3 regions of the Mesorhizobium sp. B2-4-1 genome follow, and region 2 is predicted to be linked to each of the others. Evidence: riboswitches for the same ligand, from Rfam matches in the RefSeq annotation. Region 2 holds a riboswitch; each other region holds the start of a gene.
The links. A riboswitch is a leader RNA that binds a small molecule or an ion and turns the genes downstream of it on or off. The one in region 2 is predicted to bind cobalamin.
Positions count from the first base shown of each region.

Region 1 (10,340 bases), on a different contig from region 2:
ATGTGGTTGGTCAGCCACAGCGTCAGGCAGTCGACAAGCACCGGCTGGTCCTCCGGTAGGGTCTCGAGTGCACCGACAAGGTCTAGCGGTGCATCGATGGTCGTCCAGCCCTCGCCGCGCCGCGACCGGTGCAACGCGATGCGCTGCCGCATCTCGTCGTCATAAGGTTGCGCCGTGGCGATGTAGGCCCATGGCGAAGGCAAGGCGGTCATCAGCGTTTCGGCGTGCGCGCTCTTGCCGGAGCGCGCACCGCCGATGATGAAGGTCAGTCTTCCGCGATCAGGCAAAGCTGTCGCGCAGGCCCGTCGCGCTGCCGGTGAAGCGTCCACGCACCACGCCGACGACAGCGCCCAGCACGAGCCAGAACACCAGGTTCGTCACTGTCACCGCCACCACGAACTGATGGTGCAGGCCTTCCGGGATCGGCGTCTCGAAACTGTCGGGCTGCGGCGCGCCGACGATATGCGGCGCGACGATCAACACCACACCCAGAATCGCCAGCGGCAGTGATTTGCGGAAGGCGATCAGGGCAAGGCCGATCGCCGTCGCCGCCACCGTCGCCGTCCACCAGATCTGGCGTGGCAGAAGCTCGGCGGCAGGCATGGCCGGCAGTTCCGGCGGCAGGCCGAGGCCCGGCGCCAGCGTGAACACGGCAAAGCCGGCCAGTCCCCAGAACACGCCCTGGCGCCAGTTGCCGATGCCGCCGGCGAATTCCGAAACCGCGACCAGGACCAGCGCGAAGCCGATGCCGGTGACGATGTTGGCAAGCACGCTGAAAGCGAAACGCTCGAAGCCGTCGGCCGGCGCCCAGCCTTCCTCTTCAGCCGGAACAGCTTCAGCGGCTGCCGGCGCGGCGGAACTCATGGCATTGCCCGCCGGGGCGGCAGAGTTCATGGCGTTGTTGTCGGTCGGGGCCGGTGCGGTATGGTCGTGGTGGTGGCCGCCGCCGGCCTGTTCGTAGACTTCCGCCTTCAGGATCAACGGCACGGTGGCATAGGCCTGCATGCAGGCGAGAACGACACCGGCCACGAGCCCTGCGATCGCCGCGATGAACACGACGTTGCGAAACAGGTTCATGATGTCAAATCCCTATCAGTGGCAGGGAAACGCCATCGAGTGGCGATAGTCGTGCGCGGCATTGTGGACCGCGTCGATATGCGAGAAACCGACAAAGCCTACGACGAAAACGCCGAGCAGCGCCGCGAGCGCGAGCTGCAGGAGGCGCGACTGCGAGGAGATGGAGGCGCCGAGGGAGACGGAAGCGGTATTCATGTCTTGTCCTTTCACCCTCCACCCGAGGGCATCGAAGTCAGTTTCCTGTCGCCGGCAGGTCTCCTGGCTCGCGGATCAGCGCCCTTCCCCACCTTCCCGAAGAAAATCTTCAGTGGCATATGGAGAGGACTACCGCACACAGTTGCGGGGGCAGCCACGGCATTGGGCAACAAATCTGCCCGCACCGCATTCCCTCTTGGCTCCAATCGGAACCGACGACGAAGGTGACTATAGGGAAAATCGCCGCATCCGGCAAACCAAATTCCGACGGCGACAAGCGCTTTAGCGCCGTCCGGCCGCTTGCTCCGCTGCAATTGACAATTTCCGTGGCCGGGTGTCGGCTGCCATCCTCACAGGAGGCCAGCCATGCAGCCCGTCCGGAGCCAGCACGCCCCCTATAACGGCCTCACCCGGGCCGAGCCGACATTGCCGTCCTCGGCCTATTGGGATGCGGCGGCCTACCAGCGCGACCTCGACGCCATCTGGTACAGGAACTGGCTGCTCGTCTGCCGTGAAGCTGATCTCGCCCAACCGCTGGCTTTCCGCACCTTCCGTGTCGGCACCCAGGAGATCGTCGTGCTGCGTGACGATACCGGCGAACTGCGCGCCTTCCACAACACCTGCCGGCATCGCGGCTCGCAGCTTTGCCAGGAACGCGAGGGGCGGCTGAAGGCGCGGCTGATCACCTGCCCCTACCACGCATGGTCCTATTCGCTGCGCGGCGATCTCGTGCGCGTGCCATCGAAAACGCTGCCCGAAGGTTTCGACAAGGCGGACCATCCGCTCTATCGCGTCGCGCTGTCGGTCTGGCGCGGCTTCGTCTTCGTCAATCTCGCGGAAGATGCCGCCGGCTCGGCGCACTCATCCTTCGACCCGGCCTCCGGCGATCTCGGCAACTGGCCGCTGGAATCGCTGGTATCGGGCCATGTGCTGCGCAAGGTGATGAACTGCAACTGGAAGATCTTCTGGGAAAACTTCAACGAATGCCTGCATTGCCCCGGCGTCCACAAGGACCTGTCGCGGCTGGTGCCGATCTACGGCCGCGGCCTGATGGGCCGGCATGACGACCCCGAATGGACCCGCCATGCCGACAATGACGCGCCGGAATTTTCCGGCGGGCTGCGGGCGGGTGCCGAAACATGGTCACGTGACGGCCAGGCGCATGGGCCGGTCTTTTCGGGCCTGACGCCGGCCGAGCACGCCGCCGGCCAGACCTACGCCACCAGCCTGCCCTCGATGTTCATCGTCGGCCACGTCGACTATGTCAGGTCCGTACGGCTGGTGCCGCTTGGCCCCGAGCAGACCGAATTGACCGCCGAATGGCTGTTCGCGCCCGACGCGCTCGCCGCCACCGACATCGACAACATCGTCGGATTCGGCACCCAGGTGCTGGAGGAGGATGCCGCGATCTGCGAGGTCAACCAGAAAGGGCTGCGCTCCATGCGCCATAAGGCCGGCGTGCTGATGCCGGAGGAGTACGACCTCCACCGCTTCCACGATTGGGTACGCGAACGACATGCTGCGCTTGTGCCGTAAGCTTCACAGCGACTTCGGCAGATACCGCCAGGTGACATAACCGCAGACCGCCGCAAGCAGGCCGAGCGTGACGAAAACCGAGCCCAGTCCGAAAAAGGCCAGCACCACCGAGTAGACCAGCGGCGGCGTCAGTTCGGAAAAGTCGAGATAAGTGCGGTAGACCGCAGCCATCTGCGCCCGCTCATAAGAGCGGACCGAGCGCATGAAGGCGGTCGAGCCCAGCGCGTCGAGCGCGATGGTGAAGAAGGCGCCGCACAGCAGGAAGGCGCCGGTGACGAGCGGCGCGCTTTCGCCGACGGCACCCGCCGCCAGCAGCACCACCGACATGGCGAAATAGGCAAAAGTCATGGTCCTGCGGCCGCCGAAGCGCTTGCCGGCCTTGCCCCAGAAAATCGCCATGAACAAAAGCGCGTTGCCTGCCGAAACCAGAATGCCGCCGGCAAGTTCGCCCTCACCGGTGATGACCATGAACAGCGGGCCATAGACGAAAAATGTCGTCCAGAAGCAGGAGCGGCCGAAGGCGATCAGCCAGGCCAGCCTCAGCCTCGGCTGCGCGACGAAGCGGCCGATATTGGCTAGCGGGTTGACCGGGCGCGTCTTGCCCGGCCGGATCGAGGGATTGTCGCCGAGCCGGTAGGTCCAGAACAACGCCAGCAGGGCCAAGGCGAATACGGCGACCGCGCCATGCGCGGCATAGATGCCGAAGCGTGTGTAGAGAAAGATGCCGAGCGTCGGCCCACCCGTCCAGGCAAACATCGACCACGCCATGCGCAGCGATTCGGCCTGCATGAAATCGGTCTTGCGGATGTGGTCCATGATGTAGAGGTTGAGCGTGATCGACAGCGCACTGGCGCCCATGACACGGCACAGCATGCCGGCCAATTGCCCTGCGAGCGTATGCGTGACGAAGAACAGCGAGCCGATCGCCAGCAGGCAGGCGCCCGCCGTGTAGACCCAGCGCCGCGCGAAGCGCTGGATCAGCATCGGCATGAACAGGGTCACCGACAGGCCGAGCATCGCCACTATGGTGTAGAGGATCGAGACGATCTGCTCGTTGTGGAGGATCTCGTAGGCCTGGATCGGGATGACGCTCGACACCGTGGCGCGAGCGAAGGATTCGACCGCGTAGAGCGAGGCGAAGGTGCGGGCATCCGCGGCCTTGAGGGCCGGTAGCCAGATCGGATGGCGCACATGCGTGGACATTGCTTCCCCAAAGCAGAATCACCAGCCAAATCTGCGGCCATCATTTCGCGACCGGTAACAGGAAACCGACGTGCCCCGGTTAAAACGAAGCCGGTCAAAGGCTTTCCGGTGCTGGCCTAAAGGGGTGCCTGATGCAGCGCCGGCTGATCGTCCGTATCGAAGCTCACGGCCTTCTTTTGTCCGGCGTAACCGTGATAGTCCTCGTGCGGGGCTGAATCAGATCGCGAGACCATGAGCATCCAGACGCCGACCATGCCCACAGCGGAGTTGCCGAAGACCAAGCGAATCGTCGCCATCGACATGCTGCGCGGCATCGCGCTGGTCGCCATGGCGAGCTACCATTTCACTTGGGACCTGGAATTCTTCGGCTACACCGATCCCGGCCTGACCGCCTTCGGCTGGTGGAAGTTCTATGCTCGCTGCATCGCCTCGACCTTCCTGTTCCTGGTCGGCGTCAGCCTGTATCTCGCCCATGGCAAAGAGATCCGCTGGAACGGCTTCTGGAGACGCTTCGCCATGGTCGTCGGAGCGGCGATCGCCATTTCGGTCGCCACCCGTATCGCCACGCCGGACGGGTGGATCTTCTTCGGCATCCTGCACCAGATCGCGCTGGCGAGCCTGCTCGGGCTGGCATTCCTGCGCCTGCCGGCGCTGCTCACACTGCCGATCGCCGCGGCGGTCATCGCCATTCCCTTCTATTTTCGGCTGGAATCGTTCGATCACCCCTGGCTGTGGTGGGTCGGCCTTTCCGCGGTCAACCCACACTCCAACGACTATGTCCCGCTGTTCCCGTGGTTCGGTGCGGTGCTTGTGGGCCTCGGAGCGACCAAGCTTGCCTCCGGCTTCGGCGCCTTGGCGCGCCTGGCGGATGTGGCACCCGGGCGCTGGTCCAACCCGCTGGGCTTCATCGGCCGGCACAGCCTGGCCTTCTACCTGATTCACCAGCCGCTGCTGATCGGCAGTGTCTGGTTGTTCTCGCAAGTAATGCCGGCCAAGGTCGAAACCCCGCAGGTGAACTTTCTCAAGACCTGCCAGATCTCGTGCGAGCAGCAGCGCGACAGCAAGTTCTGTTCGAGCTATTGTGGGTGCATGCTGGACACGCTGGAGGGCGAGGCAACGCTTGATCGGCTCTACAAGAACGACCAGACCGCCGAATGGAGAGCGCATCTGGCGGATCTCGCCGGCACCTGCACGGCCCAGACCGACAGCAAGATGACGGAGGAAGGTGTCGAATGACCGAGACCCTGCCCAAACCTGGGCTAATACCATGGCCGCCGCTGATCTATATCGCCGCCATCGCCATCAGCATCGCGCTCGGCTTGCTTTTTCCCCTGCCCTGGATCGGCGACCTCCTGGGCGACCTCCTCTACGCGGCCGGCTGGGTGGCGCTGTTCGGCGTCGCCGCACTCTGGTTCACCGCCATCCGCACCATGACGCGGGCCAAGACCACGCTCAACCCCAACGCCGTGCCGGACCATTTGGTCACCACGGGTCCTTTCGGCATCACCCGCAATCCGATGTACCTCGCCAACACGCTGCTGTTGATCGGCGTTGCCTTCATCTCCGGGATGGTCTGGTTCCTGCCGCTCGCCTTCGTCGCCGCCTTCGTCACGCAGAAGGTCGCGGTGGAAAAGGAAGAAAAGATGCTGTCGGCAAAGTTCGGCAAAAAATACCGCGACTATGCCAAAAGAGTGCGGCGCTGGATTTGAGCATCTGAACGCCGGCTGCCAGAGCCATATCGGGAAGATAACGGTTTCCGATTTGTGGCGGAGACCAACAATTTGTCGATGTCGGCGCCGCCCCTCACCTGCCTGCCGGCATCCTCTCCCCGTATAGTGACGGGGAGAGGGGCGCTGTCATCAGCGGTTTCGCCAGCCACCAGCGTTGCAGGAAAGAGACCGAGATCACGGTCAGCCCCCTTCTCCCCGTCACTATACGGGGAGAAGTGCCCGGCAGGGCGATGAGGGGCGGCGCCGACTCTAAAGCGATTGTCCTGCCTGGAAGGCCGCTACGTATTAACCCCGAGCTCCACCAGCCGCTCAACGCAGGATTCCTCGGCCTGGTCGAGTTCGGCCAATGTCTCCTCGAGGTCGCGGCGCTTTTGCCTCAGATCCTCGCGCTTTTCCTCGATGCGCTTGATCATCAGCTTGAGCTGGCCGACCTCGCCGGGCGGTTCCTTGTACATCTGGATGATTTCGCGGATCTCGTTGATCGAGAAGCCGAGCCGTTTTCCGCGCATGATCTGCCGGATCAGGTGTCGGTCGGATGGACGAAACAGCCGCGTGCGGCCCCGCCGCACCGGCTGCACCAGTCCCTCGTCCTCGTAGAACCGCAGCGTCCGCGTCGACACGTCGAATTCGCGCGTCAGCTCGGTGATCGAATAATATTCCCGCATTCTCGCCCCATAGCCGGAGATTGGCGACTGCTGCTCTCCGTCCGCGGCAGACCTGCCGGAATCGGCCGCAGTCTGCCTGTCGCCGAGCCTCGCACGGCATTTACGTAAAAGTCAATTGAGCCGGATCAATGGACGCCGAACCACCACGTGGCAAGGCCCAGAAAAGCGAAGAAACCAACGACGTCGGTGACCGTGGTGACAAAGACCGCCGAAGCGACCGCGGGATCGACCTTGAAGCGGTCGAGCAGCAGCGGGATCAGGATGCCGGCAAGGGCCGCAACGAACATGTTGATGATCATGGCCGCGGCGATGATGCCGCCCAGATTGGCATCGCGGAACCAGACGGCGGCTACGATGCCGATCAATATGGCGAAAACGATGCCGTTGATGAAGCCCACGCCTATCTCGCGGCGAATGATGCGGCCGGCATTGTAGATGTCGAGATCCCTTGTCGCCAGCGCCCGCACGGTGACGGTCATGGTCTGCGAACCGGCATTGCCGCCCATCCCGGCCACGATCGGCATCAGCACGGCGAGCGCCACGATGCGCTCGATCGTGTGGTCGAACAGGCCGATCACCGATGCCGCAAGGAAGGCGGTCAGGAGATTGACAAGCAGCCATGGCACACGCGAACGCGAGGTCGAAAAGATGCTGTCGGAAAGCTCTTCGTCGCCGACGCCGCCCATGCGCAGGAGATCTTCCTCGGCTTCCTGCTGGATGACGTCGACGACGTCGTCGATGGTCAGCACGCCGACCAGCCGCTCGTTCTCGTCGACGACGGCGGCGGACAGAAGGTCATATTGCTCGAACTCCCGCGCGGCCTCTTCCTGGTCCATCGTGGCCGGAATGGCGTGCCGCGTCTCATGCATGACCTCCTCGACCTTGACCGAGCGCTTGGTGCGCAGGATCTGGTCGAGGTCTATGGCGCCAAGCAGCTTGAAGCTCGGGTCGATGACGAAGATCTGGCTGAAGCGGTCGGGAAGGTTCTTGTCCTCGCGCATGTAGTCGATGGTCTGGCCGACCGTCCAGAACGGCGGCACCGCGACGAACTCCGTCTGCATGCGCCGCCCGGCGGTCTCCTCGGGGTAGTCGAGCGAGCGACGTAGCCTGATGCGCTCGGTAAACGGCAGCTGCGACAGGATCTCGTCCTGGTCCTCCGGTTCGAGATCCTCGAGGATGTAGACCGCGTCGTCGGAATCGAGTTCCTGCACCGCCTGGGCAATCTGCGCGTTGGGCAGATTGTCGACGATGTCCATGCGGATCGCCTCGTCGACCTCGGTCAGCGCGGAAAAATCGAAGTCGGCCCCCAAAAGCTCGACAAGGGCGCGCCGCTGGTCGGGATGCAGCGCCTCGATCAGGTCGCCCATTTCCGACTGGTGCAGGTCGTCGACCTCACGCTTGAGCGTGAGCGTATCGCGGTCGGCGATCGCCGCGCCGATCTGGGCGAGAAAGGACGAAAGGACAGCGCCGTCCTCACCGTAGATGTCGGCGCGGTGTTCGTCAGCGACCCCAGCGCCGGTCGTCCGTTCGTCCTGGCCTTCCACCAGCGCCTCCCGCCATTGCAATCCTGGAAAAGGTGCATCTCAGGTCTAGAACATCGGACCCGAAAGTGGAAACCGGTTTCGGGAAAATCCGACGCTCAAAAAGAAACTGGCGTAACGCGCGGGAATATCAAACGAAATGCGCGGTGTCCGTAGGGCTGGAGGTGCCGCTACAAATCAGATTCTGGGGAGAGAGAATGGTGCGGTCGAGAAGACTCGAACTTCCACGGGTTGCCCCACAGCGACCTCAACGCTGCGCGTCTACCAATTCCGCCACGACCGCACGTGGTAGGAGCCGGAACCGACCGGCTCGCGGCGTGTAGCAAATCGTTTCCGGCGAAACAAGTGCGCCCCGAGCATTTAATCGCTGGGAATTGCCATAACGGATCAAAGCGCCAAAATGCACCGCGAACTGGACGTTTCGGCCCGATATCGCCATATGGAGTACAACAAGAGACATCCCATGCCAGAACGCAGCCAGATCGCCACGTCGTTCCTGCCTTTGACCGGTTCGGCGCCCGTCGAATGGGCGATCGAGCCCGGCCTCACCGCCTACCCCGAGGCGCTTGCCTTCATGGAGGCGCGCGCCGAAGCGATCCGCAGCGGGGCCGCCGGCGAGATGGTCTGGCTGGTCGAGCATCCGCCGCTCTATACCGCCGGCACGAGTGCGCGCAGCGAGGACCTGATCGACGCCAACCGGTTCCCGGTGTTTTCGGCCGGCCGCGGCGGCGAATACACCTATCATGGGCCGGGCCAGCGCGTCGCCTACGTCATGCTCGACCTGAAACGCCGCCGGGAGGATGTGCGCGCCTTCGTCGCCGCCCTCGAACAATGGATCATCGGCACGCTCGCCGCCTTCAACGTCAATGGCGAGCGCCGTGAGGATCGCGTCGGCGTCTGGGTGGTGCGGCCCGATCGCCCTGCCCTGCCGGACGGCTCTGCCGCCGAGGACAAGATCGCGGCAATAGGCATTCGGCTCAGGCGCTGGGTGAGTTTTCACGGTATCGCCATCAATGTCGAGCCGGACCTCGGCCATTTCAGCGGTATCGTGCCGTGCGGCGTGCAGGACCACGGCGTCACCAGCCTCGTCGATCTCGGACTGCCGGTGACGATGGCCGATCTCGATCTGGCGCTGAAATCAGCGTTCGAGGATGTCTTCGGCCCGGCTACGGCCTTGCCCTTGGAAACAGCCCGCGAGGCCGGCTGAACGCTTCCCGGACAGCTCAGATCAGCCGTGCCGACGCCCAGAGCACTCCATAACCGTGGATGACGAACACCGCCAGCAGCGCGCCGGCGATGACGAAACGGTCGGCCGTGCGGATCGGCTTCAGTTCGTGGCGCGGCCTCACCCCGCTGCCCGCTGTCAGAAGGCTGAGGATTGCAAAGACCGCGCCGGCCGCGAGCAGAAAGCCGATGGAAAAGCCGGCCCGCCAGCCAAGCGCCAGGAACGCCGAGAGCAGGAAGAAGGAGGCCAGCGTCAGCGCGACCGGCCCCGGGCAGATCTGGCGCAGCACCTGGCCGCCATCGAATTTCCACACCGGCACCAGATTGGCGATGTTGAACAGGGCAGCACAGCCCGCCAGTGTCGCCAGCAATGTCGCGGCAAGCCAGTGCCCTTCCGCGCTTGCAAACGTGCTGCCCATCATCGCCAACGGCACCAGGAAAGCAGAGAACCCGGCGCCCATCAGCGCCACGAACGCAACTTCGAAACGGCTGTCATAGGGCCGGCCGCCAATGGCGAGGCCGCCGAGCAGCGGGATGAAGATCATGCGCGCCCTGCGATGGCCCATCAGGCGGAATGCCGCCATGTGGCCGAGCTCGTGCAGGGCGACAACGGAAGTCAGGATCGCGGCCAGAGCAAGCCCGCCGCGGTGAAGCCCGAAGAACGGCCACAGGATGAATGCCGAGAGAGCGGCGAAGCCGAGCTGGCTCAGCGGATGTTCGAACCAGCCGCCCTTGCGATACCGCCCTGTCCTGGCCCAGCCATCCAGCTTGGCGAGTTCGCGGCGCATGGCGAAATAGCGGAACGCCAGGAAGGCCACGCCGCGGTAACGGTCGGTCTGGGTGAGCGTAACCCGGGTGGCCTCGCCAATCGAGACCAACTGCGCGGTTTCCCGATAATGCGCCCAGAAAGACGGATCGAGCGCCGTGTCCTCGATGACGCGCATCGAAAAGCACCTGCCATGCACGACATTCTCGAGCAGGGCCTTGCGTTCGATCGGCAGGCCGTCCCGGCCCTCCCAGGACATTCTGGTGCGGACCACTCCCTCGCCCAGCATCTCTGCCGAGAGGATTTCGCCGGACCAGCCGGCATTGCTCCCGAGCGGCCACAGCGCCTGCCACAGACGCTGCCGGTCGGCCGCGACCGTGCGGCTGAGCCTGATTGTGCGCAA
Region 1 is NZ_VFVN01000003.1:326,254-336,593, reverse strand. It holds gene cobU (bifunctional adenosylcobinamide kinase/adenosylcobinamide-phosphate guanylyltransferase) at 1-287, opposite strand, end outside; gene FJ949_RS10180 (CbtA family protein) at 280-1,077, opposite strand; gene FJ949_RS10175 (CbtB domain-containing protein) at 1,093-1,272, opposite strand; cobalamin riboswitch at 1,308-1,504, opposite strand; gene FJ949_RS10170 (aromatic ring-hydroxylating dioxygenase subunit alpha) at 1,639-2,808, shown strand; gene FJ949_RS10165 (MFS transporter) at 2,812-4,011, opposite strand; gene FJ949_RS10160 (DUF1624 domain-containing protein) at 4,243-5,247, shown strand; gene FJ949_RS10155 (isoprenylcysteine carboxylmethyltransferase family protein) at 5,244-5,720, shown strand; gene FJ949_RS10145 (MerR family DNA-binding transcriptional regulator) at 6,020-6,406, opposite strand; gene mgtE (magnesium transporter) at 6,532-7,950, opposite strand; tRNA gene FJ949_RS10135 (tRNA-Leu) at 8,146-8,230, opposite strand; gene lipB (lipoyl(octanoyl) transferase LipB) at 8,411-9,154, shown strand; gene FJ949_RS10125 (site-2 protease family protein) at 9,171-10,340, opposite strand, start outside.
Region 1: it holds a riboswitch for cobalamin, as region 2 does, so the genes downstream of both, FJ949_RS10175 (CbtB domain-containing protein) here and bluB (5,6-dimethylbenzimidazole synthase) in region 2, are expected to answer to the same signal.

Region 2 (10,340 bases):
TCCGCCCAGGCCCTGGCCCGACCTCCGGAAGACCTGATGTACCCGCTGGTTTATATCGTGCGCCACGGCCAGACCGCGTGGAATGCCGAATTCCGGCTTCAGGGGCAGGCCGATACCGACATCAACGCGCTCGGCCGCGAGCAGGCGAGCGCAAACGGGCATCGGCTGGCTGACCTGATCTCCAATCCCGCAGAGTTCGATTTCGTCGCCAGCCCGATGCGGCGCACGCGCGAGACCATGGAGCGCATTCGCGCCGCCATGAAGCTCGACCCGGCTGCCTATGGGACCGACCCCCGCCTTGTTGAAGTGAATTTCGGCGACTGGCAGGGTTTCACCTTTGCCGAGCTGGAGACGCAATTTCCGGGTGCGAGCAGGACGCGTGCGCTGGACAAATGGAACTTTCAGCCGCCGGGCAAAGATGCCGAGAGCTACCAGATGCTGCTCGAACGGGTAAAGCCGTGGTTCGACGCGCTCGAGCGCCAGACAGTCTGCGTGACGCATGGCGGCGTCATGCGCACCTTGTTTCGCTTCGTGCTTGACATGGCCGAGGATGATGCGGCGAAGCTGGCGATACCGCAGGACCGCGTGCTCAAGCTGGAAGGCGACAGCCTGGGGTGGCTTTAGGCACCTGGCACGATCCAGGAAGGCTCATGCAGGCTGTCGGTTGCGGGGTGCATAAAACGGCTGTAACGGCTCAACAAACGCCGAACAGCCGATTTGCATTGGAAGCCTAGTCGGAGTCGCTGTCAGGCAACTGCATATCGGTGACCACGTTTTCGCCATTGGTCACGTCATAGGCGATGACGATGTCCATGCCGGGCTTCAGCGCGTCGAGATCGGTTTCCGCGTTCAGCTTGTAGGATTTGCCGTCGTCCAGCGTCAGGGTCAGCGCGTCCTTGTCGATCTTCTTGATCAGGCCTTCGGTCTGCCCGGCGAAAGCGGCGGTGCAAAGCAGGAATGTGGCGGCAACAGCGCCAATCAGGGTACGCATCATCGTCCTCTTTGGTATTGCGCCGGCATGGGTAGCGGCGGATCCTCAACGGCGAATGGAGCAGAGCAGAAACCAATCGAATGTGTCAAAACTAAATCCGAAGATCACGGTTTGACCCCTGTGGAAAACGCCAATAGAAGGCAGGCTTCAGTCGGCTCCGATGCCGGGCAGGGCACTTTGCGATGTCTCACAACACGTTCGGCCATCTTTTCCGCGTCACCACCTGGGGCGAAAGCCATGGGGCCGCATTGGGCTGCGTGGTCGACGGCTGCCCACCCGGCATCCGCTTCACGCGTGACGAAATCCAGGCCGAACTCGACAAGCGCCGGCCCGGCCAGTCGCGCTTCGTCACGCAGCGCCGTGAGCCTGACGAAGTGAAGGTGCTGTCGGGCTTCATCCTTGACGATGACGGCGAGACGATGATCGCGACAGGTACGCCGATCTCCATGCTGATCGAGAATGTCGACCAGCGCTCGAAGGACTATGGAGAGATCGCCCGCCAGTACAGGCCGGGCCATGCGGACTACACCTATGACGTCAAATACGGCGTGCGCGACTATCGCGGCGGCGGCCGATCCTCGGCGCGCGAGACCGCGGCTCGGGTCGCCGCCGGAGCCCTCGCCCGCAAGGTCGTGCCGGGCATGGTGGTGCGCGGTGCACTGGTATCGATGGGCGAGAAGTCGATCGACCGCGCCAACTGGAACTGGAATTTCATTGACGACGCGGACAATCCGTTCTTCACGCCGGATCCGGCGTCCGTTCCCGTTTTCACGAGCTATCTCGACGGCATCCGCAAGGCGGGTTCCTCCGTCGGCGCCGTGATCGAGATCGTCGCCGACGGCGTTCCGGCCGGCCTCGGCGCGCCGATCTACGCAAAGCTCGACCAGGATATCGCGTCAGGCCTGATGTCGATCAACGCCGTCAAGGGCGTCGAGATCGGCAACGGCTTCGAGGCCGCCCGCATCACCGGCGAACAGAATGCCGACGAGATGCGCATCGGCAATGACGGCCAGCCGGTGTTCCTGTCCAACAATGCCGGCGGCATCCTTGGCGGCATCTCGACCGGCCAGGCGATCATCGCCCGCTTCGCCGTCAAGCCGACGTCTTCAATCCTGACGCCCCGGAAGTCGATCGACAAGGACGGCAACGACGTCGAAGTGATGACCAAGGGTCGCCATGATCCGTGTGTGGGCATTCGCGCCGTACCGATCGGCGAGGCGATGGTTGCCTGCGCAATCGCCGACCATTATCTGCGGCACCGAGGACAGACAGGCAAGGAAGGCAGTAGGGCAGTAGGGCAGTAGGGCAGTATGTTAAGCTGCCCGCGAGACGAGCAATTTTTCCTTTCCCCTACCGCCTTACCGCCCTATTCCCCTACTCCCTTGCGAGCGAAGCGAGCATTCCATGTCTTACGACCAGAAGAAGATCGTCGAAGCAATCCGGGCCTTCGAGCGCGGCGAGATCGTCGTCGTCATGGATGATGACGGGCGCGAGAACGAGGGCGACCTGATCGTCGCCGCCGTCCATTGCACGCCGGAAAAGATGGCCTTCATCGTGCGCAACACTTCGGGCATCGTCTGCACGCCGATGCCGCGCGAGGAGGCCAAGCGCCTCAACCTTGCGCCGATGGTCGCCGACAATGATTCGGCGCACACCACCGCCTTCACGGTTAGCGTCGATTTCAAGCACGGCACCACGACTGGCATTTCAGCTGACGACCGCACGCTGACCGTGCGCAATCTCGCCAACGGCAATGTCGGCGCCTCCGATTTCGTCCGCCCCGGCCACATCTTCCCGCTCATCGCGCGCGAAGGCGGCGTGCTTATGCGTTCGGGCCATACCGAGGCGGCCGTCGATCTGTGCAAGCTCGCCGGCCTGCCGCCGATCGGCGTGATCTCGGAACTGGTCAATGATGACGGCACCGTCAAGCGCGGCCCGCAGGTCGCGGCTTTTGCCGAGGAGCACGGCCTCAAGCAGGTCTCGGTCGCCGACCTCATCGCCTATCGGCAACGCAAGGAAACACTGGTCGAACGCGTGGCATGCTCCGAGATCGACACGCTCGGCGGCAAGGCGCAAGTCTTCACCTACACGCTGCCCTGGGATTCCATGCATCATGTCGCCGTCGTCTTCGGCGACATCCGCGACGGGGAAGAGGTGCCTGTGCGTCTGCACTCCGAGGACGTGGTGACCGACGTCTTCGGCACCAGCCACCGGCTGGACGCCATCATGAAGGCGATGGGCGAGCGCAAGCGCGGCGTCATCGTCTATCTGCGCGAGGGCTCGGTCGGTGTCGCCCACCAGGAGCGCAACCGGCCGGCGAGCGGCGACGGGGAGGACCACGAAGAGGCGCGCCGCCGCGAGAATGAATGGCGCGAGATCGGGCTCGGTGCTCAGATCCTGAAGGATCTCGGCATTTCCTCGATCAATTTGATCGCCTCGCGCGAGCGCCACTATGTCGGCCTCGAAGGTTTTGGCATCCACATCGCCAAGACCGAGATTCTCTAGATTCGACGGCGGCAATAGCGTCCGATCCGCTGAACCGGACGCGTCATGGTTCATTCCGCGGCAGCGACGGCCGCTTCACACCCATCCAACTCGCATTTGTGAGTGGCAAGACTGCGCTGGCCGAGCAGCACCGTGACCAGCGCGATGCCGCCCGCGACCACCGAGACCCAGAACCCGTTCTGGGCGCCGAACGCATCCACCACCGCGCCGGCGGCGAAAGAGCCCAGCGCCATGCCGATGCCGATTCCCGTTGTCACCCAGGTAATGCCCTCGGTCAGCATCGCTTCCGGCACATGCCGTTCGATCAGGCCGAATGCCGTGATGAAAGTCGGCGAGATCGCCACGCCGCTGATGAAGACGGTCAGCGCCAAAATCGGCACGCTGTCGGCGGTGAGCGGCAAAATCGTGCTGACTGCGATGATGGCGACCGCGACGGTCAGCTGGCGCTGTAGCGGCGTCTTGAGGTTGAGCGCGCCGACCACGATGCCCAACACGAACGATCCCAGCGCATAGACGCCGATCACCAGGCTTGCGGCACCGGCTTGGCCGAACTCCTTGGTGATCGCCACCGTGCTCACTTCCGTCGTCGCGAAGGTCGCGCCGATGAAGATCAGGGCGAAGGTGATGATCTGTACCGGCCGCAGGCGGATTGCCGAGCCAGTCGAACCATGGTCCACCGGCCGCACTTTCGGCTCCGTCGATCGCTGCAGGATGAATGCTATCGAGCCCAAAGCGAGAAACAACGTGCTCGCCAGCATGCCTGCTTCCGGAAACAGCGCCGCACTGAGGCCCACCGACAGCGACGCGCCGGCGATATAGACCAGTTCGTCGGCCGCCGATTCGAAGGCGAAGGCTGTGTTCATCTCCGGCCGGCCGCGAAAAAGCTCGGTCCAGCGCGCGCGCACCATTGCCGGCATGCTGGGCATGGCCGCTGCCAGCAGCGCCGACACGAACGATGTCCATACCGGCCAATCCTGGTTGGCCGACGCAATCAGCAGCAGGAATGCCAGCACGGAGATGATGGTGGTGGGCACGACGATCCATGTCTGGCCGAGGCGGTCGACCAGCCTGGAGATCTGCGGCGCCAGGAAAGCGTTGGCCAGCGCGAATGTCGCCGAGACGGCACCCGCCAGCCAGTATTCGCCACGCGTCTGCGACAGCATCGCCACGATGCCGATCGGCGCCATGGCGATCGGCAGGCGCGCCATGAAGCCTGCAGCGGCAAAGCCCTTGGCGCCAGGGGCTCGAAAGATCTCGGAATAGGGGTTCTGCATGGTCCGTTCCTCGACAAAAGGCGATTCGGAAATTACATACGACGCGTATGAATACTAAATAGATCATACGTCGCGTATGTCAATTGGCATACGTGACGTATGTGGATAAGGCCAGAAGAGATGCACAAGCCCCGCAGGGAAATGATCGCCGAAACGCGCGCCAAATTGATTGCCGCGGCCCGGCATGCGTTCGGAACGATTGGTTATGCCGAGGCATCGATGGATGATTTCACCGCATCGGCCGGGCTGACGCGCGGTGCGCTCTATCATCATTTCGGGGACAAGAAGGGGCTTTTGCAGGCGGTTATCGCCGAGATAGACGCCGAGATGGCGGCACGAGTGAATGAGGTTGCAGCGAAAGCACCGACCCGCTGGCAAAGCTTCGTCGACGAATGCACGAGCTACATCGAAATGGCGCTGGAGCCGGAAATCCAGCGCATCATGTTTCGGGACGGTCCGGCCGTGCTGGGGGATCCCGCGCAATGGCCGAACGCCAATGCCTGCGTCGCGTCGATGACCGATCACCTGACGACGCTGCAGGGCGACGGGGTGGTTGTCCCGGGCGTAGACCCCGAGACCGCGGCACGGCTGATCAACGGGGCGAGCAGCCAGGCGGCGCAGCGGATCGCCAATTCGAACGACCCGGAAGCGACGTCGAAGACCGTGGTGGCGGCATTCAAGCAACTGCTCGAAGGATTGTTGAGGAAGGATGCCGGAGCCGCCTGACGACGGCAGGCCGCCGGCAGCTCTGGGCATGCCGTATCGGCAATCAAATCAAGAGTTTGTCAGACTTTTCGCATGTTGCCGCCTTGAGGCGTGCGATCGTTGATTTGAGCGGAACTTCGCCCTGTCCGCAAAACGTCTCGCTCATGATCAGCTCGGGCAGCGGCAGCCGCCGCCCCCAGCCATGTGTTTCGAGGTCCGGTTTCGGCGCGAACTCCGAGACACGGCCGACACAGAGATAGGCCACCGGCGTCACATGCTCGGGAATCGACAGAAGGCCTTTCAACGCCTGCGCCTCGATAATGCTGACCCAGCCGACGCCGACGCCTTCGGCGCGCGCCGCCAGCCAGAAATTCTGCACCGCGCAGACCGTGCTGTAGAGATCCATCTCGGGATTGTGCCAGCGTCCCAGCGGCGAACCCTGTGAGCGTCGGCGGTCGCAGGTGATACAGATATTGAGCGCGCTTTCGCAGATGCCTTCCAGCTTGAGCTTGCGGTAGAGCGCCCGCCGCTCTTCCTCGATCGCCGGCAATTCCTGCTCGCGCGCCGCGAGGAACAGGTCGCGCACCTGTTCCCGTCGTTCGGTGCCACGAATGACGATGAAATTCCATGGCTGCATGAAGCCGACCGATGGCGCGTGATGGGCGGCAAGCAGCAGCCGCGCCAAGACCTCGTCGTCTACGGCCTCTGATGTAAAATGGCTGCGGACATCGCGCCGCGTGAACATGGCGCGGTAGACCGCATCGCGCGCCATCTGGTCGAATCCGTCACCCACGGGGATGGTCATATTGTCCGGCATCGCTTGTCCCCTTGCGATTGCAATCAACTGCCGTCCGCCTGACCATGCGGATGACGATGCCTGCCAGGCCGGTCTTCTGGCTCGGGATCAACCCGCATCCGGCGCCTTCCCGTCATCGACAGTGGCATTTACCGGCGCGGTCCCCCTTACAGCGTTGGGCACGCCACGGTATCAAACCGTGTTCCCGATTCTCCCGCTCGCGGCGGGCACCAGGCAGTGGCCGGGACTTTACGACGAAGCCCCTGCGCCGCCAATCCCCGCGGCGACGCGAATGGACGCAGGCGCGATTTTCCCCAGCCATCAGGCCGCAATGCATGGCCATCGCCGCGCCGGGGCACTAGATAGGGAGCATGGCCACTCGTCTCTACACCCATCCGATCTTCCTCGAGCACATCACGCCACCCGGCCATCCGGAGCGGCCGGACCGCTTGCGCGCCATTGAGCGCGTGCTCGACGACGAGGCTTTTGCCGCGCTCGACCGCCTCGAGGCGCCACAAGGCGATGAGGTCACCATTCTCTACGCGCATCCCGAGGATTTCGTCGAGCGGGTACGCGCCGCCATTCCCGAGACGGGCATCGCCCGCATCGATGCCGACACAACGGCCAGCCCGAAGAGCTGGCAGGCGGCGATCACCGCGATCGGAGCCGCCAACGCCGCCGTCGACGACGTCTTTGCCGGCAGGGCAGACAACGTTTTCGTCGCCGCCCGGCCGCCCGGCCATCATGCCGAGAAAGCGACCGCGATGGGCTTCTGCCTGTTCAACACGGCGGCCATCGCCGCACGTTATGCACAGCGCAAACACGATATCGAACGTGTCGCCATCGTCGACTGGGACGTGCATCACGGCAACGGCACGCAGGATGTTTTCTGGGACGATCCGTCCGTGCTTTATTGCTCGACGCACCAGATGCCGCTCTACCCCGGCACCGGAGCAAAGAACGAAACCGGCGCCGGCAACATCGTCAACGCGCCGCTTGCGCCGCAGACCGGCAGCGAGGCGTTCCGCGATGCCTTCCTGTCGCGCGTGCTGCCCTCGCTCGACAATTTTGCACCCGACCTGATCATTATTTCGGCCGGCTTCGATGCGCATCATCGCGACCCGCTGGCCGAGATCAACCTGACCGAGGATGATTTCGACTGGGCGACCGGCCAACTCATGCAGCGCGCGGCGCGCCACAGCGGCAACCGGCTCGTCAGCCTGCTCGAGGGCGGCTACGATCTGCAAGGATTGGCATTTTCGGTCGCCGCCCATGTCGGGCGACTGATGAAAGGATGAATGATGGCTGGTGAAACCAACGAAGACGTCAAGGCGATGAGCTTCGAACAGGCTCTCGACGCGCTGGAGAAGATCGTCGATGATCTGGAGCGTGGCGATGTGCCGCTCGACCAGTCCATTAGGATCTACGAGCGCGGCGAGGCGCTGAAGGTGCATTGCGACCGGCTGCTGAAGGCGGCCGAGGACAAGGTGGAGAAGATCAGGCTGTCCCGCGACGGCAAGCCGGTCGGGACGGAGCCGCTGGACGCGGATTGAGGCACGCAGCCGTCTCTCTGGTTTTTGACATGATCATGATTGAGGATAGAACGCGTCCCGATTGAAACGGCTCCAGGACAAGAGGAGATACGGAAGCGATGTGCAGAAACATCAAGACCCTGTTCAATTTTGATCCGCCGGCGACCAACGACGAGGTGCGCGATGCAGCCCTTCAATTCGTTCGCAAGCTGAGCGGAACGACGCGGCCTTCGAAGCAGAACCAGCACGCATTCGACCATGCCGTCGAGGCCATCGCGGCGTCGGCGCGCGAGCTTCTCGATTCGCTTGAAACCAACCAGCATCCGCGCAATCGCGAGGAGGTTGCGGCCAAGCTGCGGGCGAAGGCGGCGATCCGCTTTGCCTGATCTGGCCAAAGCAGCCATCGGCCGCTGACAAGGAGAGTTCATGAGCTTCTTTCCCGGGAAGGATCCTGAAGCCGGCGATGCCTTTGCCAGCGACCAGATCGAATTGATGGTCATTCCGAACGCCAAGGACATTGGCGGTTTTCAGGTTCGCCGCGCCTTGCCGACTGCCAAAAGGCGGCTGGTCGGTCCCTTCATCTTCTTCGACCGCATGGGCCCGGCCATCCTGCGTGCCGGTCAGGCGCTCGACGTCCGGCCGCATCCTCATATCGGCCTGTCGACGGTCACCTACCTGTTCGACGGCAGGATCAGGCATCGCGATTCGCTCGGCACCGAGATGGTGATCGAGCCGGGTGACGTGAACCTGATGACCGCCGGCCGCGGCATCGTCCATTCGGAGCGCACGCCGGAAGAACTGCGCGGCGCGCCGATGTCGATCTCGGGGCTGCAGACATGGTTGGCGCTGCCGGACGGCAAGGAGGAAGTGGCGCCGGTTTTCGAAAACACCGCTGTCGCGCGGCTTCCCGACATCGACGCGGAAGGCGTCAGCGGCCGCATCGTTATAGGCGATTTCCAGGGGCTGCGTTCCCCGGTGCGAGCCGATTCCGAGACGCTCTACGCCGACCTCAGGCTGGCGCCCGGCGCCAGCGTGAAAATCCCTGCTGACGCGGAAGAACGCGCCATCTATACGCTGGAAGGCGAGGTCTCGATTTCCGGCGACGTGTTTCCGGCGGAACGGCTTCTGGTGTTCCGGCCCGGCGACGAGATCGTCGTATCCTCACAGGCTGGTGCCCATTTCATGCTTTTCGGCGGTGCCTCGCTGGGCTCGAAGCGCTACATCTGGTGGAATTTTGTCTCGTCCTCCAAGGAGCGCATCGAACAGGCCAAGCAAGAATGGAAGACCGGCCGCTTCGACATCGTTCCCGGCGATGAGGAAGAGTTCATTCCACTGCCGGAAGGCTGAGGAAGTCGACGACGGGGCGTGCCTTTCGCGTCATTTGGCAGGCATTTACTTTCGCCTGCCGGCGGCCTATCCCGCGCATGAACAGAAGCTTGGGCCTACCCGTGAACGCAACGCCGCATACGCCGCTTCTCGACAAGGTCCGCATCCCGGCCGAGCTGCGCACGCTTTCCGAAAGCGAATTGCCGCAACTGGCATCGGAGCTTCGCCTCGAACTGATCGACGCGGTGTCGCGCACCGGCGGTCATCTCGGCGCCGGGCTTGGCGTGGTCGAACTGACCGTGGCGCTGCACTATGTCTTCAACACGCCCGATGACCGGTTGATCTGGGATGTCGGCCACCAGGCCTATCCGCACAAGATCCTGACCGGGCGCCGCGATCGCATCCGCACCCTGCGGCAGGAGGGCGGCCTCTCCGGCTTCACCCGCCGCACCGAAAGCGAATACGATCCGTTTGGCGCCGCCCACTCCTCGACGTCGATATCGGCCGGCCTCGGCATGGCGGCGGCCCGCGATCTTGCCGGCGGCCGCAACAATGTCATCGCTGTCATCGGCGACGGCGCCATGTCGGCCGGCATGGCCTACGAGGCGATGAACAATGCCGGTGCGCTCGACGCCCGCCTGATCGTCATCCTCAACGACAACGACATGTCGATCGCCCCGCCGACCGGCGCCATGAGCGCCTATCTGGCGCGCCTGGCCTCTGGCAAGGCCTATGTCGGCCTGCGCGACTTCGGCAAGAAACTGACCTCGTATCTTGGCAAGCGTGCCGACCGTGCCATCACTAGGGCGGTCGAGCATGCGCGCGGCTACGTCACCGGCGGCACGCTGTTCGAGGAGCTCGGCTTCTACCACATCGGTCCGATCGACGGTCACAATCTGGACCATCTGATCCCGGTGCTGAAAAATGTCCGTGACAATGGCAAGGGCCCCGTGCTGATCCATGTCGTCACCCAGAAGGGCAAGGGCTACGCGCCGGCCGAGGCCGCGGCCGACAAATATCACGGCGTCAACAAGTTCGACGTCATCACCGGCGCTCAGGCCAAGGCCCCGGCCAACGCGCCGGCCTATACCAAGGTGTTCGCCGAAAGCCTGATCCGGGAGGCCCAGGAGGACGAGCGCATCGTCGCCGTCACCGCCGCTATGCCGGGCGGCACCGGGCTTGATCTGTTCGGCGAAGTGTTTCCGGCCAGG
Region 2 is NZ_VFVN01000006.1:410,967-421,306, forward strand. It holds gene FJ949_RS18420 (histidine phosphatase family protein) at 37-624, shown strand; gene FJ949_RS18425 (DUF1344 domain-containing protein) at 731-991, opposite strand; gene aroC (chorismate synthase) at 1,174-2,295, shown strand; gene ribB (3,4-dihydroxy-2-butanone-4-phosphate synthase) at 2,396-3,496, shown strand; gene FJ949_RS18440 (MFS transporter) at 3,547-4,770, opposite strand; gene FJ949_RS18445 (TetR/AcrR family transcriptional regulator) at 4,891-5,496, shown strand; gene bluB (5,6-dimethylbenzimidazole synthase) at 5,540-6,292, opposite strand; cobalamin riboswitch at 6,341-6,521, opposite strand; gene FJ949_RS18455 (histone deacetylase family protein) at 6,643-7,569, shown strand; gene FJ949_RS18460 (exodeoxyribonuclease VII small subunit) at 7,573-7,824, shown strand; gene FJ949_RS18465 (DUF2277 domain-containing protein) at 7,923-8,189, shown strand; gene FJ949_RS18470 (pirin family protein) at 8,230-9,150, shown strand; gene dxs (1-deoxy-D-xylulose-5-phosphate synthase) at 9,228-10,340, shown strand, end outside.

Region 3 (10,340 bases), on a different contig from region 2:
AGCCGGGCGACGACAAGCGTTTCAACTGGGCAAACTACGAAGAGCTCAAGAAAGTCGACCTCAAGGGGGAGACCCTGTCGATCTTCGGGCCATGGCGCGGCGAGGACGAGACCCTGGTGCGCGGCGTACTCGATTATTTCTCGGAAGCCACCGGCGCCGAGATCAAATATTCCTCCTCGGAAAATTACGAGCAGCAGATCGTCATCGACACGCAGGCCGGCAGCCCGCCCAACATCGCCGTTCTGCCGCAACCCGGCCTGATCCAGGACCTTGCTTCCAAGGGTCTCTTGACGCCGCTCGGCGACGATACCGCCAAATGGGTCAAGGACAATTACGGCGCCGGCCAGTCATGGGTCGACCTCGGCACCTTCAAGGACAAGGACGGTAAGCCGGGCTTCTTCGCCTTCCCCTACAAGGCCGACGTGAAGTCGCTAGTCTGGTACTCGCCGGACAATTTCGAGGAAGCCGGCTACAAGGTGCCGAAGACGCAGGAAGAACTCGCCGATCTCGAGAAGAAGATTATCGCCGACGGCGGCACGCCGTGGTGCATCGGGCTCGGCTCGGGCGGCGCCACCGGCTGGCCGGCGACGGACTGGGTGGAAGACCTGATGCTGCGCACGCAGTCTCCGGAAACCTACGACAAATGGGTCAAGAACGAGATCCCCTTCAACGACCCGGCCGTGGTCAATGCAATCGACATCTTCGGCAAGATCGCGACCGACGACAAGATGGTCGATGGCGGCGCCAAGGCGGTCGCGGCGACCGATTTCCGCGACAGCCCCAAGGGCCTCTTCGCGGTGCCGCCGAAATGCTACCTGCACCATCAGGCGTCGTTCATCCCGACTTTCTTCCCGGAAGGCACGAAAATCGGCCAGGACGCGGACTTCTTCTACTTTCCGCCCTATGCCTCCAAGCCCGAACTCGGCACTCCCGTGCTCGGCGCCGGAACGCTGGCGATGATCACCAAGGACTCGAAGGCCGCCCGCGCGTTCATCGAATTCCTGAAGATGCCGCTGGCCCATGAGATCTGGATGGCCGAAGGCGGTTTCGTGACGCCGTTCAAGGCGGTCAACAAGGATGCCTATGCCAGCGATGCGCTGCGCAAGCAGGGCGAGATCCTGGCCAACGCCTCGACTTTCCGCTTCGACGGGTCGGACCTGATGCCGGGCAAGATCGGCGCCGGCGCCTTCTGGACCGGCATGATCGACCTGGTCGGCGGCAAGTCGGCGCAGGACGTCGCCACCGACATCCAGAAGAGCTGGGACGCGATCAAGTAAGAGCCGCGTCTGCGGAGGCCTCGGCTTCCACCTCCCGAGCGGATCCGGGCCAACCGGCCCGGATCCGACCGGCCCCATCGCAACATACCAGCCCGGCCAACCGGGACGGATCAGGTTCCAGTCTTGACAGCGTAGACATTCCGGCATGCGGCGGGCACGGAGCCACACGCTTCCCTGCCTGCTCGCGCTCAACAACGAGATCGGCGCGCGGCGCAATCGCAAGGATCGTTTCCATCCTGGCGGGTCGTGCAGGGAGAGGGACCCATGGCGGCTCAGATTTTCTCGGCCATATTCGTCATCATCATCGGCGTCGGCGGCTGCGTCGCCTATTTCTGGGGCGCCAACAAACTGCTCGATGTCACCTTTCCCTCGCGCGGCGTCTCGGGTGCCGCCGCCGTCGACAATCTGCGCCGGCAAGGGCTGATCCGGCCCTGGCTGTTCGTCGGTCCGGCGATGATCATCCTGACCATCTATCTCATCTATCCGGTGGTCGAGACGCTGCGGCTGTCCTTCCTCGATCGCGGCGGCGCCAATTTCGTCGGCCTGGCCAATTATCAATGGGCTTTCGGCGACCGCGAGTTTCGCAATTCGATCCTCAACAATGTGCTCTGGCTGGCCGTAGTGCCCGCCGCCTGTACCTTCCTTGGCCTGATCATCGCCGTGCTTACCGACAAGATCTGGTGGGGCACGATCGCCAAGAGCCTGATCTTCCTGCCGCTGGCGATCTCCTTCGTCGGCGCCAGCGTCATCTGGAAATTCATTTATGAGTATCGCGGCGAAGGCCAGACGCAGATCGGAATCCTGAACGCCATCATCCAGCATTTCGGCGGCCAGCCGCAGGTCTGGATATCGCTGCCGTTCTGGAACAATTTCTTCCTGATGGTGATCCTGATCTGGATCCAGACCGGCTTTGCCATGGTCATCCTGTCTTCGGCGCTGCGCGGCATTCCGGAAGAGACGCTGGAAGCCGCCGTCATCGACGGTGCCAATCCGTTCCAGATCTTCTGGAAAATCATGGTGCCGCAGATTTGGGGCACCATCGCCGTGGTCTGGACCACAATCACCATCCTGGTGCTCAAGGTATTCGACATTGTCCTGACCATGACCAACGGCCAATGGAACAGCCAGGTGCTGGCCAATCTGATGTTCGACTGGATGTTCCGTGGCGGCGGTGATTTCGGCCGCGGCGCGACAATCGCCATCATCATCATGATCGCGGTCATTCCGATCATGGTCTGGAACATACGCCAGGCCAACAAAGAGACGGGAGGACATTGAGATGACCGTCGCGACCGGAAACTCCTTCGCCAGCCGCTTCGGCGTTCACATCGCCGTGCTGGTCTTCGTTGCGATCTGGACCATGCCGACGCTCGGCATCCTGGTATCGTCGCTGCGCGACAAGGACCAGATCATCGCCTCGGGCTGGTGGAACTCGTTCGCAAGTTCGACCCAGACCGAAGCTGGACGCCTGCCGCCCGCCTCGGCGCAGGTCGAGAAGGACGGCAAGTTCGTCCTCCAGGGCAACATTTTCGGCGATGGCGCCAAGCGCGAGATCAGCGCCTTCGGCGTCAAGTCGGCGGCACCGACACAATATCCGGCCGGCACATCGGCCGATCTCGGCGATGGCGTTACCTTGCAGCTCAATGCCGACGGCAGCTTCGTCATGACCTCGCCCAAGGCGTTCGAGGGCGACCGCGGCCAGCGCGTCTACTATGCCTCCTCGGCGCCGCCGAAATTCACCACCGACAATTACAGGACCGTGCTGTTTTCGGAAGGCATCGGCCGCTCCTTCATGAACTCGCTGACCGTCACTATCCCGGCGACCGTCATCCCGATCCTCATCGCCGCCTTTGCGGCTTACGCTCTGGCCTGGATGCGCTTTCCCGGGCGCGCGCTTCTGATCGCGGTCATCATCGGCCTGCTGGTGGTGCCGCTGCAGATGTCGCTGATCCCGCTGTTGAAGCTCTATAACGGCGTCGGCGCCTTCTTCGGCGTGCCCTCCAAGACCTATCTCGGCATCTGGCTGGCGCATACCGGCTTCGGACTGCCCTTCGCCATCTACCTCTTGCGGAGCTACATTGCCGGCCTGCCGCGCGAGATCATGGAATCGGCGCGCATCGACGGCGCCAGCGATTTCGAGATATTCGTCAAGATCGTGCTGCCGCTGTCATTTCCCGTGCTGGCGTCCTTCGCCATCTTCCAGTTCCTGTGGGTATGGAACGATCTCCTGGTGGCGATGGTTTTCCTTGGCACGGAGGCGGATCAGATCGTGCTGACCGCCAAGCTCAATGCCTTGCTCGGCTCGCGTGGCGGCGACTGGGAGATCCTGACGACGTCGGCTTTCGTGACCATCATCGTGCCGCTGATCGTGTTCTTCTCTTTGCAGCGCTATTTCGTCCGCGGGCTGCTCGCAGGCTCGGTGAAAGGAGGCTGAAACCATGCAATCCGCTTTGAAAGCCAGTTCGAGGCCCGATCTCGCCGTCGATAGCGACTGGTGGCGAGGTGCCGTGATCTACCAGATCTATCCGCGCAGCTACCAGGACTCGAATGGCGACGGCATCGGCGACCTCAAGGGGATCATCGGGCGGCTGCCCTATATCGCCGCGCTCGGCGCGGACGCCATCTGGATCTCGCCCTTCTTCAAATCGCCGATGAAGGATTTCGGCTACGACGTCTCGGATTACTGCGACGTCGACCCGATGTTCGGCACGCTGGCCGATTTCGACGCGCTGACGGCGGAGGCGCACAGGCTGGGGCTGAAAGTGATGATCGACGAGGTGCTGTCGCACACCGCCGACATCCATCCCTGGTTCAGGGAAAGCCGATCGAACCGCAGTAATCCGAAAGCCGACTGGTACGTCTGGGCCGATCCCAGGCCGGACGGCACGCCGCCCAACAACTGGCTGTCGATCTTCGGCGGATCGGCCTGGCAATGGGACACCAGCCGCCAGCAATACTACCTGCACAACTTTCTCGCGGAACAGCCGGACCTCAATTTCCACAACGGCGAAGTCCAGGACGCGCTGCTCGACGTGACCCGCTTCTGGCTGGAGCGCGGTGTCGACGGGTTCCGCCTCGACACCATCAATTTCTACTTCCACAGCCAGGGGCTGGAAAACAACCCGCCGCTGCCGCCGGAGCAGCGCAACGACCAGACCGCACCCGCGGTCAATCCCTACAACTACCAAGACCACATCTACGACAAGAGCCGTCCGGAGAACCTCGGCTTCCTCGAACGCTTCCGCGCCCTGCTCGACGAATATCCGGCAACGGCCGCGGTCGGCGAGGTCGGCGATTCACAGCGCGGACTGGACGTTGTCGCGGCCTATACAGCCGGCGGCAAGCGCGTGCACATGTGCTATTCCTTCGACTTCCTGGCGCCGGAAAAGATCAGCGCCGCCAAGGTCCGTTCGGTGCTGGAAACCTTTGGCAAGGTTGCCAGCGACGGCTGGTCGTGTTGGGCCTTCTCCAACCATGACGTGATGCGCCCGGCCTCGCGCTGGGCCGCCAACGAAGCCGACCCGACCGCGTATCTCAAGGTTATCTCGGCATTGCTGATGTCCTTGCGCGGCTCGGTCTGCATCTATCAGGGCGAGGAACTGGGGCTCGGCGAAGCCGAATTGCGGTTCGAGGATCTGCAAGATCCCTACGGCATCCGTTTCTGGCCGGAATTCAAGGGCCGCGACGGCTGCCGCACGCCGATGGTGTGGGACGGCAGCGCCAGGAACGGCGGCTTCTCCCAGGCAAAGCCGTGGCTGCCGGTGCCGGCCAAGCACCTGTCGCAAGCCGTCAATGTCCAGCAAGGCGACGAGCATTCGCTGCTCGAACACTACCGGCGCTTTCTCGGCTTCCGCCGCGCCCATCCGGCGCTGGCCAAGGGCGATATCAGTTTCATCGAGAGCCAGGGCGACACTGTCGCCTTCACGCGCCGCGCCGGCAACGAGCAGATCGTCTGCGTCTTCAACCTGGGATCCGGGCCAGCGGAGGTTGACCTTGGCGGTCGATCGCTGCAACCTTTGCCCGGACACGGATTTTCGGGACAGCAGAACTCCGGCTCCATCCGCCTCGGCGGCTACGGCGCCTGGTTCGGGCGCATCGACTGAATTCTAGGGACCACTGGAGGGAAACATGGCCGATGTCACGCTGAGGCAAGTGAAGAAATCATACGGCAATCTCAACATTCTGCACGGCATCGACCTCGACATCAAATCGGGCGAGTTCATCGTCTTCGTCGGGCCGTCGGGTTGCGGCAAGTCGACATTGCTGCGCTCGATCGCAGGGCTCGAGGAGATCACCTCGGGCGAGCTCAGAATAGCCGGCGAGGTGGTCAACGACGTGCCGCCGTCGAAACGCGGCATCGCCATGGTGTTCCAGTCCTACGCGCTCTATCCGCATATGACGGTCTACGACAACATGGCGTTTTCGATGAAGATCGGCAAGGAAAGCAAGGCCGAGATAGACAAGCGCGTGCGCCAGGCGGCAGAGATCCTGCAGCTGACCAACTATCTCGACCGCCTCCCCAAGGCGATGTCGGGCGGCCAGCGCCAGCGCGTGGCCATCGGCCGCGCCATCGTGCGCAACCCGAAGGTGTTCCTGTTCGACGAACCGCTGTCGAACCTCGACGCCGCGCTGCGCGTCGCCACCCGCATCGAGATCGCCAAGCTCAAGGAATCGATGCCCAACACCACCATGATCTATGTCACCCACGACCAGGTCGAGGCGATGACGCTGGCCGACCGCATCGTGGTGCTGAAGGAGGGCCATATCGAGCAGGTCGGCACGCCGATGGAACTCTACAAGAAACCCGGCAATCTGTTCGTTGCCCAGTTCATCGGCTCGCCGGCCATGAACATCCTGCCGGCGACCATCGACAAATCGGGCAATCCGACCGTCATCAGTCATGTCGGCGGCCGCAAGGCTACGGTGCCGATCGCGACGCCGGCCTCGGCCAAGGGCGCGTCGGTGAGCTTCGGCGTGCGGCCGGAGGACCTGACGATCGCCGGCGGCACGGACTATCTGTTCGAAGGAACGGTGGATTATGTCGAGCAGCTCGGCGAGGTGCAACTCGTCTATGTCGACATCGGCCGCGCCGACCTGCCGCTGGTGACCAAGCTGCCGGGCAATGTCGAGGTCAAGCGCGGGGCGACACTGCGGCTGAGCGCCGACGCCGGAGACCTTCATATCTTCGACGCGGATGGACGATCCTTCGCGCTGCACGAGACGGAAGCGAAAGCGGCCTGAGAGCAGGCCATGAATTAATTGCCGGTCACGCAAAAACAGGAGCGGCGGGCAAAGCCCGCCGCTCCTGTTTGGTGTCAGCTTCGGCTGTTAGTGGCCGAAGAGATTCCGGTCACTGCCCTGAGGGGCGGACTTGTGTACATCGCCCGACGAATTGAGCAGCTTGTAGACGGGCGAGCCGCTGTCGCGGATCGAAGCCGTGTGCGCATTGTCGACCGAGGTGACGGCAGGCTGGTTGGCGCCATTGGAGCCATAGTTGTCGCTGCTGGCGAAAGCGCTGCCCGAAACGGCCAGGACGGCGGCGGCAGCAAGGATGATCTTTTTCATTTCAAGTCTCCTGAATTCTCAAATTCCACCGCAGAGGCGGGCTTGCCCGCCATCTGCTGCAGGATCGGCTGTTAGTTGTTGCCGAAGAGGTTATGGTCGGCACCCTGAACAGGTGCCTGGGCAGCCGGAGCCGACGTCTTGGTCGAAGCGGTGTATGAGCTGTCGGTCGAAGTGGCCGCGGGCTGGTTGGCGCCATTGGAGCCATAGTTGTCGCTGCCGGCGAAAGCGCTGCCCGAAACCGCCAGAACGGCGGCGGTAGCAAGGATGATCTTCTTCATTTCAAGTCTCCTGAATTTTCGAATTTCACCAGGACGGCGGAAGGCCCGCCGTCAACTGGAGATCGGCTGTTAGTTGTTGCCGAAGAGGTTGCGATCAGCACCCTGCACAGGCGCCTGGGCAGACGGCGCCGACTTCTGGACCGAAGCCGTGTGCGCGTTGTCAACCGAGGTGACGGCAGGCTGGTTGGCGCCATTGGAGCCATAGTTGTCGCTGCTGGCGAAAGCACTGCCCGAAACGGCCAGGACGGCGGCGGCAGCAAGAACGATCTTCTTCATTTCAAGTCTCCTGAATTCTCAAATTTCGCCAGGACGGCGGAAGGCCCGCCGTCAACTGGAGATCGGCTGTTAGTTGTTGCCGAAGAGGTTGCGATCGGCACCCTGGACAGGCGTCTGGGCAGCCGGTTCCGACTTCTTGGTCGAAGCGGTGTACGAGCTGTCGACGGCGGTGGCCGCAGGGGCATTCGAACCATAATGGTCGCTACTAGCGAAGGCGCTGCCGGAAACAGCCAGAAGGGCGGCGGCAGTGAGAATGATCTTTTTCATTTTTTGATACTCCAGTATTTTTCCGTCCGTCTAGCGGCGTGTCTTGGGAGGAAATCGCGTCGTTCGGACAGCCCCGATGTGGGAAAGCCATACCGCCATTTCCAATCACGAAGTTTTTCCGTGTGGACCAAGTTTCCACCACTTGAAATTGTGCCAGGGCCTTCTACATTCGTTTTTTTCCATTTGTTATCAAATAGTTATTCTAACAGACCGCGCGATCACCAACTGTGTCGAAGGCCCAGTGTTCACACCGTCCTGCACGCATCGTCAACAGAAACGAACCGTTCGGTTCGATTTTAGAGGGCGCTAATAGTCACTTTTCGAAACCGTTACCTTTTTTGCCTCCGCCACGAGACGGAATCCGAGGCGGCGACCTGAGGCTTTCTGCCCCTGCAACGGCGGCCGCACCGTTTTCAGTGCGTGTCGCGCGGCATGGATGCGATGTCGTTTTCATGCCGACGACAAGCCGGCGATCATGGTTAGATCCTGCCATCTCAGGTGCCGCCGCGTGACGACGAGGCGGAGAATTGGGAAGCCGGTCAGAATCCGGCGCTGCCCCCGCAACGGTGGTGGAGTTCAGGTCGCAACGGGAGACCACTGGGCAAAGGCCTGGGAAGGTGTCGCGACAGTCCGCAAGGACAGCTCCAGAGCCCGGAAACCAGCCTGAGATGTTGGACTCGACTGATCGCGGCGGGCGGTCAAGAGGCGGATGGTGCATGTCCGGCGCAAGCCGGCGCGCGGCTTGATCCTTCCTCTCTCCCTTCCGTTCAGTCCTTCAATGTGAGGACAGGACTTCAATGCGAGGACAGGACATGGATGCGCGCAACGACATGCTGAAACGGCTGCAAGGCCGCAGGGACGGCTTCTCACTCGAGCAGCCCTTCTATACCGACGCCGACTACTTCAAGCTCGACATGGAGCTGATCTGGTACCGCGACTGGCTGTTCATCGGCCATGATTGCGAACTGCCCAGGCCCGGCAGCTTCATCACCGTGCAGATCGGCGACTATCCTGTCGTGCTGGTGCGCGACCAGAAGGGCAACATCAACGCCTTCCACAATTCTTGCCGCCATCGCGGCAGCCGCGTCTGCAACACAGACAAGGGCACGGCGGCGAAGCTCGTCTGCCCCTACCATCAGTGGACCTATGAACTGGACGGCAGGCTGCTGTTCGCCAGGCAGATGGCCGAGGGTTTCGACAAGAGCCAGTTCGGCCTGAAGCCGGTCGCCTGCGAAAGCGTCGGCGGCTACATCTTCATTTGCCTCGCCGACGAGCCGGCGGATTTCGCGCCGATGCGGACGATGATCGAACCCTATTTGCTGCCGCATCGGCTGCGCGAAGCAAAGGTCGCCTTCGAGAGCACCATCGTCGAGAAGGGCAATTGGAAGCTGGTCTGGGAAAACAACCGCGAATGCTATCATTGCGCCGGCAACCATCCGGAGCTCTGCAAGACCTTCCCGGAGGCGCCGACCGTGACTGGCGTGCAAGACGCTGACAGCGACCCGGAGATGCTGTCGCACTGGGCCAAGTGCGAGGCGGCCGGCCTGCCGAGCAGGTTCCGCATCGACCCGGCCGGACAGTACCGTGCCACCCGCGCGCCGCTGCTGCGCGATGCCGTCAGTTATACGATGACGGGAAAACGCGCGGTCAAGAAGAACCTGTCCGACGGCGTTGCCACCGACCGCATCGGCTCCTTGCTGCTCTATCACTATCCGACGACCTGGAACCACATCCTTGGCGACCACGCCGTCACGTTCCGCGTGCTGCCGATCAGCGCCACCGAGACCGCGGTGACGACCAAATGGCTGGTTCACAGGGACGCGGTCGAGGGCGTCGACTACGACCTTGCCGAACTCACCCATGTCTGGACCGAGACCAACGGCCAGGATCGTCGCATCGTCGAGGAAAACGCCTTCGGCATCCTGTCGCCGGCCTATGAACCCGGCCCCTATTCCGAACTGCACGAAGGCGGCGTCATCCAGTTCGTCGACTGGTACGCGCGTTTCATCGGTCCGCGTCTCGCCGAAGACGGCCGGCCGGCCCTGCGCAGCGTTGCTTGAGAGGTGAGGGATGAATGCGATGACGGATCTCGGCCTCTATCGCCATCTCGATCAGATGGCGCCCTGGAACGACAGGCTCCAGGTGCTGGAAGTGATCGGCGTGAGCGACGAGGCGCCTGATGTAAAGACCTTCACCTTCCGTTCCGACAACCAGACCTGGTTCCGCTACAAGCCGGGCCAGTTCGTGACGCTGGAACTGCCGACAGCGGATGGGTTGCTGATGCGCACCTACACGCTGTCGTCTTCGCCTTCACGGCCATTCTCGATCGCGGTGACGGTGAAGGCGCAGGCCGGCAGCACCGGCACACGCTGGATGTTCGACCATTTGAGGCCTGGTTCGCACGTCAAGGCGTATGGGCCGGCCGGAGACTTTTCGCTGCACAGCCACCCGGCGGCCAAATATCTGTTCATCTCGGCCGGCTCCGGCGTGACGCCGATGATGTCGATGCTGCGCTGGCTGAATGACTGCGCGCCATGGACCGATGTCGGCTTCGTCAACTGCGCCCGCCGCCCCGAAGAGATCATCTTCCGCAAGGAGCTGGAATTGCTCGGCAGCCGCATGCCCGGCCTGTCGCTCGGTTTCATGATCGAGGAGCGGTCGAGCCGGGAAGGCTGGT
Region 3 is NZ_VFVN01000018.1:60,886-71,225, forward strand. It holds gene FJ949_RS28865 (ABC transporter substrate-binding protein) at 1-1,277, shown strand, start outside; gene FJ949_RS28870 (sugar ABC transporter permease) at 1,542-2,555, shown strand; gene FJ949_RS28875 (carbohydrate ABC transporter permease) at 2,557-3,711, shown strand; gene FJ949_RS28880 (alpha-glucosidase) at 3,716-5,380, shown strand; gene ugpC (sn-glycerol-3-phosphate ABC transporter ATP-binding protein UgpC) at 5,406-6,518, shown strand; gene FJ949_RS28890 (DUF680 domain-containing protein) at 6,606-6,842, opposite strand; gene FJ949_RS28895 (DUF680 domain-containing protein) at 6,914-7,120, opposite strand; gene FJ949_RS28900 (DUF680 domain-containing protein) at 7,190-7,396, opposite strand; gene FJ949_RS28905 (DUF680 domain-containing protein) at 7,466-7,663, opposite strand; cobalamin riboswitch at 8,143-8,345, shown strand; gene FJ949_RS28910 (aromatic ring-hydroxylating dioxygenase subunit alpha) at 8,476-9,723, shown strand; gene FJ949_RS28915 (hybrid-cluster NAD(P)-dependent oxidoreductase) at 9,743-10,340, shown strand, end outside.
Region 3: it holds a riboswitch for cobalamin, as region 2 does, so the genes downstream of both, FJ949_RS28910 (aromatic ring-hydroxylating dioxygenase subunit alpha) here and bluB (5,6-dimethylbenzimidazole synthase) in region 2, are expected to answer to the same signal.